Regions from separate parts of the Sphingopyxis sp. BE259 genome, predicted to be linked through region 2. Evidence: predicted binding sites of a transcription regulator. Region 2 holds the regulator's gene; each other region holds the start of a gene.

The links. Region 2 encodes LexA, which represses DNA repair genes until DNA is damaged. Its sites were predicted from a motif close to GTTCCNCNCTTGTTCT; they were not measured.
Positions count from the first base shown of each region.
Region 1: recA (recombinase RecA) is a predicted target of LexA. The motif match lies at 2,526-2,541, and genes of this name have one in related genera.
Region 3: J2X44_RS03515 (DUF6771 family protein) is a predicted target of LexA. The motif match lies at 2,454-2,469, and genes of this name have one in related genera.

Region 1 is NZ_JAVDWM010000001.1:1,651,679-1,656,770, reverse strand. It holds gene speB (agmatinase) at 1-753, opposite strand, end outside; gene recA (recombinase RecA) at 1,370-2,449, opposite strand; gene J2X44_RS08085 (response regulator) at 2,654-3,004, opposite strand; gene J2X44_RS08080 (response regulator) at 2,997-5,092, opposite strand, start outside.
Region 2 is NZ_JAVDWM010000001.1:2,186,876-2,191,967, forward strand. It holds gene J2X44_RS10565 (hypothetical protein) at 1-380, opposite strand, end outside; gene moaC (cyclic pyranopterin monophosphate synthase MoaC) at 688-1,161, shown strand; gene glp (gephyrin-like molybdotransferase Glp) at 1,158-2,348, shown strand; gene lexA (transcriptional repressor LexA) at 2,415-3,098, shown strand; gene J2X44_RS10585 (ComEC/Rec2 family competence protein) at 3,052-5,092, opposite strand, start outside.
Region 3 is NZ_JAVDWM010000001.1:725,863-730,954, forward strand. It holds gene J2X44_RS03490 (AbiEi antitoxin N-terminal domain-containing protein) at 1-444, opposite strand, end outside; gene J2X44_RS03495 (hypothetical protein) at 574-699, shown strand; gene J2X44_RS03500 (SOS response-associated peptidase) at 722-1,369, opposite strand; gene J2X44_RS03505 (hypothetical protein) at 1,398-1,910, opposite strand; gene J2X44_RS03510 (hypothetical protein) at 1,922-2,251, opposite strand; gene J2X44_RS03515 (DUF6771 family protein) at 2,253-2,444, opposite strand; partial or broken gene J2X44_RS03520 (DUF2958 domain-containing protein) at 2,679-2,960, shown strand; gene J2X44_RS03525 (hypothetical protein) at 3,078-3,722, shown strand; gene J2X44_RS03530 (strawberry notch-like NTP hydrolase domain-containing protein) at 3,816-5,092, shown strand, end outside.

The DNA of each region.
Region 1 (5,092 bases), 540 kb from region 2:
GAGGATCGCGGTTACATCGCCGATGTCGCGGCCGGGGTGATGCTCGACGATATCGGCGCCGACGATCGGCGCGGTCTGCTTGTGCAGCACAGCCAGCACCTCGCGCACCGTCAGCCCCCCGGGCTCGGGATGCGCGACGCCGGGCGCCGCCGACGGATCGATGCCGTCGAGGTCGATCGAGATATAGAGCGGGCCGTCCAGCACCGGCACCGCGTCGGGGGTGAAGCTCGCCATCGAGATGATCTCGACCCCGAAACGCGCCGCCTGCTCGCGACAATGCGTGTTGAGGGTGCGGATGCCGACCTGCACCAATCGCTTGGCATTGCCGCCTTCGCAGATGCGCGCAAAGGGCGAGGCGTGACTGCGCGGATTGCCTGCAAAATCGTCGTAGAGATCGGGGTGGGCGTCGAAATGCAGGATGGTCACCGGTCCGAAACAGGTCGCCGCGGCCTCGACCAGCGGAAAGGTCACCGCATGATCGCCGCCAAGCGCGAGCGGCACCTCGCCATCTTCCTGCAGCATCACGACATGGCGCCGGATCGCAACATCGTCCTGCGCGCTATTTTCGGTCAGCGGCAGATCGCCGTCGTCGGTGAAGGCGATATCGATGCCGATCTCAGCCCCAAGCTCGCTCGCCATATTGCCGCGATCGCTGAACAATGCCGCGCGGATCGCCGCGGGCCCGGCGGCGGCACCGCGTTCGAAACTGCTGTTGATATCGGTGGGCAGGCCAAAGAGGCGGATCGCAGGCATCGCTCGCTTGTAGCTGTTGGCCGGGCGCGCGCAAGGCGTCGTGCGGGTGACCGCATTAGACAGACGATGCCCGGCGTCAACGTTAATGCCAATGCTAATAAAGCCGGATCTACCGCCTCCCTTCTCACCCCCGTTCGCATCGAGCGAAGTCCAGATGCCGCGCGGGACTGTGCATGGCCGCTGGGTGTCTCGACTTCGCTCGACACGAACGGGAACGAAAGTTGTCCGCCAAGGCCGAAACCAAACCTCGATTCAATCGTCATCCCGGCGCAGGCCGGGATGACGAAAACAGGGAATGATGGCTCTCGATCGGAAGTTGAGGTTCCGGATGCTATAACTTCGTCATTCCCGCGAAAGCGGGAACCTAGGGTGGGGTTAGCCTACGCACGCTCTGGGTCCCCGCTTTCGCGGGACTGACGAATTTGGGATTGGCAGCTCCCCACCCCAGAGCCGCCGCCTCGAGCAACAACGAAAAATCCGCTACGGCACAAACGGTCAACGGCCGACGGGTCCACCTGCGGGGAGAGGGAAGTGCAGGTGCCCAGAATTACAAGGGGGCTGAAGACCCGCCGCCGTTTCCCGGTCGGCGCGCAAAAGGGCGCCGACCGGATCGGAATCAATTGCCGTCGTCGCCGTCTTCGTCGGAGCCGACCATCATTTCTTCGGCCACCGCGTCGGTGCGGCTGCGGATCGCAGCTTCGAGCCGATCCATCAGTTCGGGATTTTCCTTGAGGAAATTCTTCGCATTTTCGCGGCCTTGGCCGATGCGGATCGAATCATAACTGAACCAGGCACCCGATTTTTCGACCAGCCCCGCCTTGACGCCGATGTCGAGAATTTCGCCGATCTTGGAAATGCCCTGCCCGTACATGATGTCGAATTCGACCTGCTTGAACGGCGGCGCCACCTTGTTCTTCACCACCTTGACCTTTGTCGTGTTGCCGACGATCTCGTCGCCATTCTTGATCTGGCCGATGCGGCGGATGTCGAGACGGACCGAGGCATAGAATTTCAGCGCATTGCCGCCGGTCGTGGTTTCGGGGTTGCCGTACATCACGCCGATTTTCATGCGCAGCTGGTTGATGAAGATCACCATGCAGCGCGAGCGGCTGATCGAACCGGTGAGTTTACGCAGCGACTGCGACATCAGGCGCGCTTGCAGGCCAACATGAGTGTCGCCCATCTCGCCCTCGATTTCGGCGCGCGGAACCAGCGCCGCGACCGAGTCGACGACCAGCACATCGATCGCGTTCGAGCGCACCAACGTATCGACGATTTCCAGCGCCTGTTCGCCAGTGTCGGGCTGCGACACGATTAGCTCGTCGATGTTGACGCCGAGCTTGCGCGCATAGACCGGGTCGAGCGCATGTTCGGCATCGACGAACGCGACGGTGCCGCCGGTTTTCTGTGCTTCGGCCAGCGTGTGCAGCGCCAGCGTCGTTTTGCCCGAGCTTTCGGGGCCATAGATTTCAATGACGCGCCCGCGCGGCAGGCCGCCAACGCCCAGCGCGATGTCGAGACCCAGAGACCCGGTCGAGATGGCCTCGACCTGCATCGCCTCCTTCGAGCCCAATTTCATCACCGAGCCTTTACCAAAGGCGCGATCGATCTGTGCGAGCGCGGCGTCGAGCGCCTTCTGCCTGTCCGTGCTGTTCACTGATTTCCCCACATCGACGAGTGACAATTGTCCGGCCATTTGCCGTCCCTTTCCTGCTCTAAAGCGACAGCGGAAGCATCGCAACGCCTAACCGGTGTACCGCATTTGTTCTTTGAGAACAAGAGTGGAACAAAATATTTTTCCGCGCTGTTTCTGTCATCCCGGCGAAGGCCGAAGTTTCGACCTCGCCGATGACGCAGCGCCGAAATCCCGTCCTTCGCCGGGATGACGGTTCAGTCAGGCCTACGCCCCAAACTCCGCCAATGCGACTTCTATATCGCTGATCCGAAAGGGTTTGGCGACCAGCCGACGATGCGCGTGCGCGGGCGGCAAGATGTCGCCGCCGCCCGACGTAAACGCAAAGGGAATCCCCCGCTCGGCCAGCGCGTCCGCGACCGGCCACCCCTTTTCATCGCCCAGGTTGATATCGACGAGCGCGCCGCCCAATGATTCGGTCGCGATGATCGCCAGCGCCTCGTCCATGCTCGCCGCCTGCGCCGGTTCGGGCAGCCCGAGCGCGTCGAACATATCGGCGAGCATCATGCCGATCAGCACATCGTCCTCGACGAGCAGGATACGCAAATTGTCAGCCATTTTTCGCCCGGTGCGCCGCCTCGTCGAGCGCCGCCGACGTCGCCTCGGCCAATTGGGCGACCGAAAAGGGTTTGGGCAGGAATGCGACATCGTCGATATTGATCGACTGACGGAGCTGCTCCTCGGCATAGCCCGACATGAACAGCACCGGCAGGTCGGGCCGCTTGGCACGCATCGCCCGCACCATTGCGGGACCGTCCATCGTCGGCATGACGACGTCGCTGATGATCAGATCGACCTTGTCCATCTGAGCAAAGCGTTCGAGCCCTTCCTCGCCCTGCGACGCGGTGACGACGGTATATCCCGCGCGGGTCAGCGCGCGTTCGGCTACGGCGCGCACCATGTCCTCGTCCTCGACGATCAGGATGGTGCCGGTTCCCCACTGGCTTTTCTTGGGCTTGGCCGGCGGCGGCGCCACGACCGGCGTATCGCTGCCAACGCGGTGGACGGGCAGGTAGATGACAAAGCTGGTCCCCTGCCCCGGCTTGCTGTCGGCAAAAATGAACCCCGCCGATTGTTTGATGATGCCGTAAACGGTCGACAGGCCGAGTCCGGTCCCCTTGCCGACATCCTTGGTGGTGAAGAAGGGTTCGAAAATCTTGGGCAGCACATCGGCGGCGATGCCGGTGCCGGTATCGCTGACCTTGAGCGCGCAATAATCGGCGGGAGGCATGAATTCATTGCCCATCTGACGCACGTCGGCGGCAGACACCGGGTAAGTCTCGATCGTCAGCGTCCCGCCCCCCGGCATCGCATCGCGCGCATTGACCGCCAGGTTGATGATGACCTGTTCCAGCTGCCCCGGGTCGGCGCGGACCGCGCCCAGCCCGCGGCCATGATGCACCGCCAGCTGGACGGTTTCGCCGATCAGCCGCTTGAGCAGATGCGACACCTCAGAAATGACGTCGGGTAGTTGCAGGATCTGCGGCCGCAATGTCTGCTGCCGCGAAAAGGCGAGCAATTGCCGCGTCAGGCTGGCGGCGCGATTGGCGTTGCTGCGGATCTGCTGGATGTCGTCATAATCGCTGTCGCCGGGCGTGTGACGCATCAGCATCAGGTCGCAGGCCCCGAGCACTGCGGTCAGTATATTGTTGAAATCGTGCGCGACACCGCCCGCGAGCTGGCCCACCGCCTGCATCTTCGACGCCTGCGCGACTTGGCGCTTGAGTCGCGACTCCTCGCTCGAATCCTTGAGACTCAGCAGCACCGCCGCCTCACCCAGTCCGCGCACCCCGACGACGCGCATCGACACCGGCTCGCCGCTTTGCCCCGCCAACCGGATCGACAGGTCGCCGCCGACCTGCTGGCCGCTGCTGTGGCGACGGATCATGTCGGCGAGCGCGCCCTTGTCCTCGCCGACCACGATGTCGCCCGGATAGCGCGGCATCTTGCCGTCCCCCAGGCTCGCCGCGCGCACAAAGGCCCGGTTCATGTACAGAAAGCGCCCGTCCCGATCGACCATCGCCAGCCCGAACGGCAGCAGGGACAGCAAGGTTTCGACATAGGTCTGGGCGGTACCGCGATCGGTCGGCCCCATTTCCTCGTCGAGCATCGCGAGCAGGACCGGCGTATTGCTGTCGGCGGGCGCCAGCGGGATTTGCAGCATCCGCACCGGTGTCGCCCGGTCGCCCTCGCGGGCAAAATATAGTGCGCCGCCGTCGTCGATGCGCAGCATCGGTGCGACATCGCGCCCGGCATAATGGCCCGCATCATCCTCACCCAGCGCGCGAAGGAGGAACGCCTGATTGGCGACGCGCAGCCGGCCTTCGGCGTTGACGAGCGCCGTCATCACCCCGGCATGGCCCAAGGTGCGGCCCGCCGGTCCATCGAGATGGCGGGTGATTTCCGAGGCGAGATCGAGCCGTTCAAGTGCCGAGAAGCGCCAGACGAGATAATCCTCTGCCTGACCGGCCCGTGTCACGTGGGCCCGCAGTTGCAGCGGACCGATCGCCAGATCGTCGGCGCGACCTTCGCCATCGCGCCACGCGATGCGCCCGGCATTCTTCAGGACATCGGCACCGCGGCCTTCGAGCGGCAAGCCGGGCGGTGTCACAAAGCCGCCCATCCAAGTGCCGAACAGGTCGTTCG
Region 2 (5,092 bases):
GGATGCTTGCTTTTCAAAGCCTTAAGCATCTCCTCATTGTCGGGGACTACGACTACGCGGACATTCGATCGACATCCCTCCTCCGCTACCTTTATGCCGGCGGCCGTTGCGACCGCGCGGATACGCGCGACGATTTCCCGATTCCGGGCTGGGGAAAGACCGATGACTCCCGGACAAATATTTTCGAATCGAGTCATCGGACTGTCCCAACCCTCGGTGGAGAGAGAGCGGACGAATTCGTTGATTAGCTCAGCTTGCTTCTCCTGCTTTTCGCGCTCGCCAACCACCAGGATCTCGGTCTCCGTTTTGGGAGGCGGCCGATCCTGCGCTACGGTCGGTGCAGCCGTCAGAACGAAAGCTAGCAGGTAAAAGCGTTTCACGCCGGTTCTCCGGGCAATGGGTCGGGACGGAGCCGGGGTAATCTCTTCCACGGTCAAGCTGCAACAGAAACCATCCGAAAAAATGGCTGAAGGCCCATGTCGATGACTATCCGAAACGTTGGCGGGAGGTGATTTCAGGACTTGGCTCATGGCAGACATGCCGGGTTGCAGTCGTCGAAGCGATAGATGTTTGTAGGCCACGAAGCAGCAACCGACCGTCCGCGATAGGTCGTTTCTGGTCATTAACGCCGAATGTCTACCGCCATCTCCCCTTGCCTTTCCCCCCCCACCTTGCTTCGCTCCCGCAATGACGCTGAAACCGACTCATCTCGACGACACCGGCGCCGCGCAAATGGTCGATGTCGGCGCCAAGCCGGCGACCCAGCGCCGCGCCGTTGCCAGCGGCCGCATCACCATGTCGGCGGCCGCGCTCGACGCGATCCGCAGCGGCAACGCGCCCAAGGGCGACGTGCTCTCGACCGCACGAATCGCCGGGATCGTGGCGGCCAAGCGCACATCGGACCTCATTCCGCTCTGTCATCCGATTGCGCTGACCAAGGTCGGGATCGACTTTGCATGGGAGGACAGTGGCATCGCGGTGACCGCCACCGCCGCCACGAACGGGCCGACCGGGGTCGAGATGGAGGCGCTGACCGCCGCGTCGGTCGCGCTGCTCACCCTTTACGACATGGCCAAGGCGCTCGACCGCGCGATGGTGCTCGGCGACATCCGTTTGCTCGAAAAAAGCGGCGGCCGCTCGGGCGACTGGCGCGCCGAATGACCGCTCTGCTGCCGGTCGAGGAGGCGCAGGCGCGGCTGCTGGGGCTAAAGCACCCGCTACCGACCGAAAAAATTTCTTTTTCCGAATGCTTTGGTCGCTATCTTTCAGACGATATCGTCGCGCAGCGCGATCAACCCGCGGCACCTCTGTCAGCGATGGACGGCTATGCGATTCGATTTGACGACCTGCCCGGACCATGGACCGTCGTCGGAGAAAGCGCCGCAGGAACGGCGCCCGACCGCGCGGTGGGCGCTGGGGAGGCCATGCGGATATTTACCGGTGCGATCGTCCCGGGCGGCGCCGACACCGTCATCGTTCAGGAGGATGTCGCGACCGACGGCGCCGCGCTGACGATGACCGGCGACGGCCCCGGCGCACGCGGCCGCCACATCCGTGGCCAAGCCACCGATTTTGCCGCTGGTGATTGCTTGTTGCACGCGGGAACGCGCCTGACGCCGGGCGCCATCGCTGCGGCTGCAATGAGCGGCGCCGTCCAGCTCACCGTCGGCCGCCGCCCGCGCGTCGCGATCCTCACCACGGGGGACGAGCTCGTTCAGGCGGGGCGCCCGCTCACGGCAGGGCAAATTCCTGACAGCAACAGTCCGATGTTGATGGCGATGCTGGCGGGCGGGCCTGCCGACGTCAGCCTGCCGCATCATGTGCGCGACGATCGCGCAACACTTACGAAGATTCTGAAGGAGTTGGCGCGACGTCACGACGTCATCGTCACCGTCGGCGGCGCGTCGGTCGGCGACCATGACCATGTTCGCGGCGCGCTGCAAGACGCGGGCGGGCAGATCGATTTCTGGAAGATCGCGATGCGTCCCGGCAAGCCCCTCATCGCCGGAACGATCGGCGATGCGGTCCTGCTCGGCCTGCCCGGCAATCCCTCGTCCGCGTTCGTCACCGCGACACTCTTCCTGCTACCGCTCGTCCGTCACCTTGCCGGTGCGCTTGATGCCTTGCCAGCGATCCACCAGGCTCCTCTTGCAAGCCCGCTCGGCGGCGGCGGCGGTCGCCGCGACTATCTGCGCGCCCGACTCGAAAACGGTGCGCTCCTACCGCTGATCGGACAGGACAGCGGCATGACGCTGCCGCTCGCCGCCGCCAGCGCCTTGCTGATCCGCAATATCGGCGCCCCGCCCCGCGCCGCAGGGGAAACGGCCGACTATATCGTCATCACTTGACAAGTTCCGCTCTGTTCCACTATCGTTCTCATTATGTCCGGTTTTGGTCCTGACGGAGGATGATCGATGTTGACCGCCAAGCAGCATGAACTGCTTCACTTCATTCAGCAAAAGCTCGACGCCAGCGGCATTTCGCCGTCGTTTGAGGAGATGAAGGAGGCGCTGGGACTGAAATCGAAATCAGGCATACATCGCCTGATAAGCGCCTTGGAAGAAAGGGGTTTTCTTCGCCGCCTGCCCAATCGTGCCCGGGCGCTCGAAGTGATCAAGGTGCCCGAAGCGGCTAAGCCTGCCGGGCGCGATGATCGCGACAATGTCGTTCCGCTGCGCAAGCCCGCCCCCGCGATGCGTCCCATCGCGGCGAACGATATCATCGAAGTGCCGCTGCACGGCAAGATCGCCGCGGGTGTGCCGATCGAGGCGTTTGAAGAGCATAACAACCTTGCGGTCCCCGCCGCACTGCTCGGTTCGGGCGAACATTATGCCCTCGAAGTGTCGGGCGACTCGATGGTCGAGGCGGGCATCTTCGACGGCGATTACGCGCTGATCCAGAAAGCGAGCACTGCGCGCGAGGGTGACATCGTCGTCGCGCTCGTCGACGGGCAGGACGCGACGCTCAAATATTTCCGCCGCGAAGGCCCGATGATCCGGCTCGATCCCGCGAACAGTGCCTATGAGCCACAGCGTTACCCCGCCGACCGCGTCATCGTGCAAGGGCGCCTGTCGGGACTGCTTCGTCGTTACCACTAAGCTGCTGCGGCTGTCGCCACGGATGCGCGTCGCCGACGCGCAACGTGGCGACCGCCTCGGTCCGCTCGCCCAGATAGAGCGCCAGCCCGCCGGTTTCGGCCAGGCTATCACGGTCGATCGTCAGCCAGCGCCCGGCGCATTCGCGCGGTAGCCAGCGATCGCTGATCACCACATCGGCGGCGGCGCAGGCGGCGATCATGTCGGCGCCCTCGATCCGGTCGCGCCCCCGCGACGCCAGGATGATCCGGCGGGTCGCGCCCGCGCCGTGGCTCCAGCGGCAGAAATCGCGGTTGCACTCGACATGATCGAGGTCGGCGAGCGCGGACAGCGGTGTATCGACCCCGGCGGCTTCGGACAGCGTATCGCGGATATAGTCACCGGCGCGGTCGCGCAGCAGCGCATAACCGCCATCGGGCAGCGCCGCGGCGATATGCTTGCCGTCGCCGGTCACCAATATGTCAGGGCGTGGTTGTGCAAGCAGAGCGGCCATGCCGATCGCCAGCGGCACCGCCCCCCAGCGCCGCCAGGGCGTCTGCCACAACAGCAGCCACAGTCCGCCGACGATCGCCAGTCCAAAGCCCCACGGTGGAAAGACCGGCAACGTCGCCACGGCCCCGGGGGCGCTTGCGACCGCATGCGCCAGTGCGATCAGCGCCTTCAACGCCTGTTCGGCGACCCACCAAAAAGGCGCGCCCAACCCGACCGCGTCGAACAGCAACGCCAGCGCCTCCATCGGCATGATCACAAAGGTGGTCAGCGGGATCGCCACGACATTCGCGAGCGCCCCATACAAGCCCGCCTTGTGGAAATGAAACAGCGCGATCGGCGCCAGCGCGACCTCGACAACCAGACCGGTCGCCAGCAACCCCGCGATCGCGCGGCCGAACCGCAACAGCCACGGTTCGTCGCGCCGCGCCAGAAAGGCGCGCATCGGTCGGCTTTCGTGCAGCGCGATGATGGCGGTAATTGCCGCGAAGCTCAGCTGGAAACTGGGTCCGGCGAGCGACTCGGGTCGCCACAGCAGCACGATCAACGCCCCCGCCGCGACCAGCCGCAAAGTCAGCGCCTCGCGCCCCATCAGAAACGCGACGAGCACCAAAAGCGCGGCGATAAACGACCGCAGCGTTGGCACCTCGGCGCCGGCCAGCAATGTGTAGGCTCCCCCGGCGAGCGCCCCCGCCGCCGCCGCCAACGGCAGGACATAGCCCGCCAGCGCGATCCGGCGGCTTAGCGCGAACAGGCGCGACGTGAGCAGAAACGCAAAGCCGACCACCGCGGTGACGTGCAGCCCGCTGATCGACAATAGGTGCGCCAGCCCGCTGCGCCGCATAGCCTCCTCGTCGGCCTCGCTGATCGCCCCACGGTCGCCGGTGACCAACGCCGCCGCGATCCCGCCCGCCGACCCCTCGATCTCGCCATGAATATGGGCGCTCAGCCGCCCGCGTAGCGGCGGCGCGGCGGCCCCGGCCCCGGGCCCGTGTGACACATCGCCCAGCACCGTCCCGACCGCGCCGATGCGTTCAAACCACGCGCGCTGGGCAAAATCATAGCCCCCCGGCAAGCTCGACGTCGGCGGCGGCATCAACCGCGCTCGCACCCCGATCGTTTCGCCCCCGACCAGCCCCGCGGCCTGGTCGCTGTCCAGCGTCAGGCGGAGGCGCGGCGGCAGGTCGGCGCGCTGCTGCGGCCGTGCAATGATCCGTACCTGATCCTTGGCCGGCAATGGCTCGACCCGCTCGACAACCGCTGCAAAGCTGGTGCTGACCGGCGCTGCGAGCACCGGTGCCGCGACCCACAGCGCCCGCGCCCAGATCAGCAGCACCCCGGCGGCCATCACCGCGCACCCGATCGCGACCATCCGCCCGACCCGGCCATGCCAGCCGATCATCAGGCCGACTAGAAATCCGGCTGCGAGCATCAGCAACAGGCCGATCCAATAAGCTGCGGCCGGAAGCGCAAACCACGCCGCAATCCCGGCGCCCAGCACGACCGGC
Region 3 (5,092 bases), 1.5 Mb from region 2:
CAGCGTTTTGGGAACCGAATAGATGGGAACATCGACCCCGGCGACCTTGTGATGCTCGATCCCCTGGCGTCGATATTTGTCGGCGAGGCGGACGATCCGGACAGGCGGATAATCGATGACCGGTGCCCAGTCGCTGGGTCCTATTGCTACCCAGACCCGCCGCGGCATCTGGTCGGTGAGCCCGTGGAAAGCGAGCGCCGATACCATGGCGATAACCCCGTTCGGGATGCGCTTGGTGATTTCGGCGAGGCCTTGGTCGGTGTCGATCGGCGCGCCGTGAAGCTGATAGAGTCCTCGCGCGATACGGTCGATGTCGCCACTGTCGACCGCGCGAGCGATGGTTTCGGGTGCCACGCCTGCGGCGCGTAGCTCGCGCGCGCGCAGGATCGGATGCGCGCCAAAGAGCGCTCGAAGCGTCTCGCCTTGCGTTATCGATGTGTGCATGTGACAAAACCTCTAACTTAAATGCGATGTATCATAGGTTTTGTCACATGTCATGCAATGATTATGGCGTTCGGAGATGGCCCCGATTCCACTATTTCCTACATTCACCGGTCATGGCATGCCGGTCAGATGGATCAGGAACCGAAATGGAAATCGCGCGCGCTGGCGATCGAATTCTGGTTCGCCGCTGTTCTCGTCGGCGGCTCCTTCATTGCCGGCCTCATCGGCGCGATCCGGTCGCTATTCGGCGGGTGACGTCGCCCCGCTATCCAGCTTCTCAAAGGAGCGTCGGGGCATACGCGCTCGGGGGCTTGCGGCTGAACCACGGGACGTCGGTCCGCTCAACCTCCAACCGGCTTGCCGGATATTGGGTAACGAGCTTCATTGCCTCCTCAGCCGAAGCTTGCAGCCAGGCGTCATGATCGGCGGCGTGAAGAATGACCGGCATCCGGTCGTGAATGTCGAACAGCTCCTCGGTCGCATCGACCATCACCATCGTATAGCAATCGCCCCACTCGTTGGTCGGACGCCAGAGCCCGGCGCAGGCGGCGAGCGGCTGGTCGACGACGCTTAGCCAGGTTCGCGTCATCTTGCCCTTCTCGCCTTCGGCTTCGGCGAAGGCCGTGATCGGGATCAGACAGCGCTGGGCGGGATTGGTAAACCATGTTCGCCAGAAGGTCATCAGCTTGTCGTCGCGGGCATTGTTGACGGGCTTGGGCTTGCTCGTCGGTTTCATATGCTTGAGCCGCACCGGGAAGCCCCAGGTCATCGACTGGAGCGCGCGCGTGCCCGCGTCGTCACGGACCACAAATCCTTGTCCGCCGGGATAGACTTCGCCGGGTTGCGCATTGGTGAGCGGACGCCGCGCACCGAACGCCGAGGCCACTTCGGCGACCGAAGCCTTGAGGGTCACGAGATTGCACATGGCGGCGAGTCCCCTTGGGTGGTTTCGGTCAGGCCGCGCCGAGCATTTCGTCGAAATTCTGCTGGATCGGCGGCATGATGCTGAAGCTATTCTTGGGGAAAGGTCGCAACATGTCCAGCGGCGGCCGCGCCCCCATCAACCAGTCGAACCAGTCCTCGGGGCGGACCACGCCGACGTGGCGATCCTTGTGCGGCGCCAGATCGTCATAGGCCGGGACGGTGAGCACCGCGAAGCTCTCAGGCCACAGGCGGTGCGCCGGACGCCAGACCGCTGCGATGCAGAAGAAAGGCTCGTCGCTGATGAGGCTTGCGGCGTAGATCGTCTTGCCGCGCTTCACGAGGCCGAACTCATTGGCGAGCAGCAGACAGGGGCGATCAATGATCGCGGTCTCGGACTTCAGGAGCGGGATCTGGAATATATCGGCATCGCGCGAGGGCAGCCCCCACAGCATCTCCTTCTCGCATTCGCGCTGGCCGTTCCACACCATCACGCGGTGGAGCTTGCCGATGCCGACCAGCGCGTCGTCCGTCTCGATATCCATGAACTCAGTCCTCAGGCGCGGAAACGGCTGAGCGCGCGCTTCCATTCGCGTTCTTCGGGCATCGGCAGGGCGATGTCATCGGGGCTCGGGTCGACGAGCTCGATCCGCACCGGGCGGACGCGCTTGCCCGTCCGCGCGCCGCAGCGAACACACCAGAATTTCTGGCACGCCTTGACGAGATTGCCGTCCCACATCCTGCACTCGAAGCGCCACCAGATCCCATAGGGATTGAACGTCGCACTATGCCCGCAGCGGCAAACGGGCTTGATCGCCCGAAACCAGGCCGCGGCCTCGAAGACATGCGTGGCGCGATGCTGTCCGTCCTTTGTCCATCCGCCCACGTCACAGGGAGAGTCCAAGCTGGTCGGGGCTTGCGGGCTCCGCGCCGGCACGGACGCTCTCGACGATCGCACGGGCGAGTTCGAACGCGGCCTCGACACGGATGTGATTCGTCGGCGCGGTGATACCCACGCGCGCCCAGCCAGGGGCGGAAAGGATGGTCTCTGCGACTCGGGCAGTATCGATATTGTCCATGCCCTAATGAGAACATAGAGAGAACAATTTGGCAAGTGGGTGACCGGGACAGCGCGGGCGGCCTGCGTGGTCAGCGGGCGCTTGCTGCCGCTGCCGCCCGTCGCCGCCCGGTCCGGGGCGCGCGGCCGCCACCGGCAACGCCAGAAACCGGCGAGGAAGAGATGGCCCGCCCCTGGGCGGCGGACCGCGCGCGGCGAGAGAGGCTCGCCGCCGGTCGCCCCAGGAGAAAGTACCATGAAACTCTTGACCCCCGCGCTCGAGGCGCAGCTTCGCGCCAATCTGGCCACCCGGATCGACACGCTTTCGCGCGGCGAACGCGAGCCGGACCCCAAACCGGTCGTCCGCCTGTTCAGCCCCGTCGGCGCGGCGACCTGGCTCGCGACCGAGATCGATGCGGACGGTATTTTCTTCGGCCTCGCCGATCTCGGCTTCGGCTGCCCCGAACTCGGCAGCTTCGCGCTGTCCGAACTCGAGTCCGTCCGCCTTCCGTTCGGCCTCACGATCGAACGCGACCTCCACACGGGCGATGCCCCTGACTGACGCCTGTCCAGACCATCGTTCACCGACTGCGAAAGCCCGGCCCGCGCGCCGGGCTTTCGCCTTTTCTGGCTCTTGACGCGAGAGGAAGATGTCATGCCCTCGATTATCCAAACGACCGTGTGTTGCCTTGATGAACTGCCCGAGGCCGCAAAGGAGAAGGCACGCGCCTGGTATCGCGAAGGCGGTTTCGACTATGACTGGTTCGAATTTGTTTATGAGGACTTCGAGCGCGTCTGCGACATATTGGGGGTCCGTCTCGACATGACCTCGGTGCGCCTCTTCGGCGGCGGGACGCGCCGGAAGCCCTGCATTTGGTTTTCCGGCTGCTGGAGCCAGGGTGACGGCGCCTGTTTCGAAGGCGATTACAGTTACGCCAAGGGCGCGTTGGCGACGATCCGCCGCTACGCGCCCAAGGATGTCGAACTTCATCGCATCGCCGATGCCCTTGGCTCGATTCAGCGCCGCAACTTCTATCAGCTTAGCGCGCGCATTGGCCATCGCGGTCGCTATTATCACGAATATAGCATGGACATTGTCGTCGAGCGCGACAGCCCCGTCGTCCAGGATATGACGGCTGACGCCGAAGAGGATGTAAGCGAGGCGCTGCGCGACCTGGCCCGCTGGCTCTACGGGCGGCTCGATGACGAATATGAGCATCTGACGTCCGACGCGGCGATCGACGAGATGATCCGCCTCAACGAATATGGCTTCACCGAGGATGGGGTTCGCTTCGGTTGAGAGGGAGAGGCGGGGCCGGGAGGGGGAACCCCCGGATCCTGGAGAGAGCAGCGGGCGGTTCATTCCTGCCCCGCTCTCCTGAGGATTTCAGCCATGCATATGACCTTCCCCGATGCGGCGCGCGGCGCCGCGGCGGCCGCTCGTCCCAGCTCGGTCGCGCCAGCTTCCCGGCGCCTGCTCGATGCCGCTCAGGCGCTTCAGCCTCTGCTCGAGGCGGGCCACCCCTTTTCCACGGCCCAGCTGCGCGAGGCGATGGCACGCGCCTTTGGCGCGAGCGATGCTGCCGGTGCGTGGGACTGGAAGGCGGCTTATGATGCGTGCGAGGCGGCGCAGATCCTGCTGCTTCGCCGCTACGGCGGCGCGCTTGCGACGCAAAACCGCTCGCCGCAACGCGTGCTTGCGATGTGGGAGCGACTTGCCGCGCGCATTCCCACCCAGACGCGCCGCTCAGAGGAAGGCCAGTCACTCCAGCAATTCTCGACGCCTTTGCCGCTCGCCTTTGTGGCGGCGCACGCGGCCTCGATCCATGCCGGAGACCGCGTGCTCGAACCCTCGGCCGGGACAGGCATGCTCGCGATCCACGCCGAACTTGCGGGGGCGAGCCTCGCGCTCAACGAGTTGGCCGACGGTCGCGCCGAGCTTCTCGAGCTACTGTTTCCCGCCGTGCCAATCACGCGTCATGATGGCGCGTCGATCGACGACCGCCTCGACGCTTCTTTCGTCCCCGACGTCGTCCTCATGAACCCGCCCTTCTCCGCCACGGCGCACGTCGACCGCCCGATGCGAGGCACTGCACTTCGCCATATCGCCTCCGCGCTCGCGCGGCTCCGCGACGGCGGTCGGCTGGTCGCGATCATGGGGGCGAATTGCGCACCCGATGCCGCGGCCTTCCGCGCGGGGTTCGTCGGGTTACAGGAGCGGGCGACGATCCTGTTCTCCGCCGCGATCGCTGGAAAAGTCTACGCCAAGCACGGCACCACGACCGCGACGCGACTGCTTGTTATCGACAAGGTACCCGTGGCCGATCCATCGATGCTGCCGGCGAGCCATGGCGAAGCGCCCGACCTGGCGACGCTTCTTGCCTGGGTGACCAGCCATGTTCCGCCGCGGCCTGCCCCGCCGCCCCCTGCGCCAACAGCGGCAATGCCATTCATGCGCGACGCAGCGGCTTCTCGGGGGCCTCTTGCCAGGGGAGCCACGCGTCCGGAGAAGACCGCGCGCGTCGCTTCGGGCGAGCTTGTCTATGAGACGATCGAGTGGTCACCGCCCGTCGGACAACTTGGCGAGGCGATCTACGAGCCCTATGCGCTCCAGTCCTTGCGCATTGCGGGGGCGTCTCCCCATCCGACCGCGCTCGTCCAGTCGGCGGC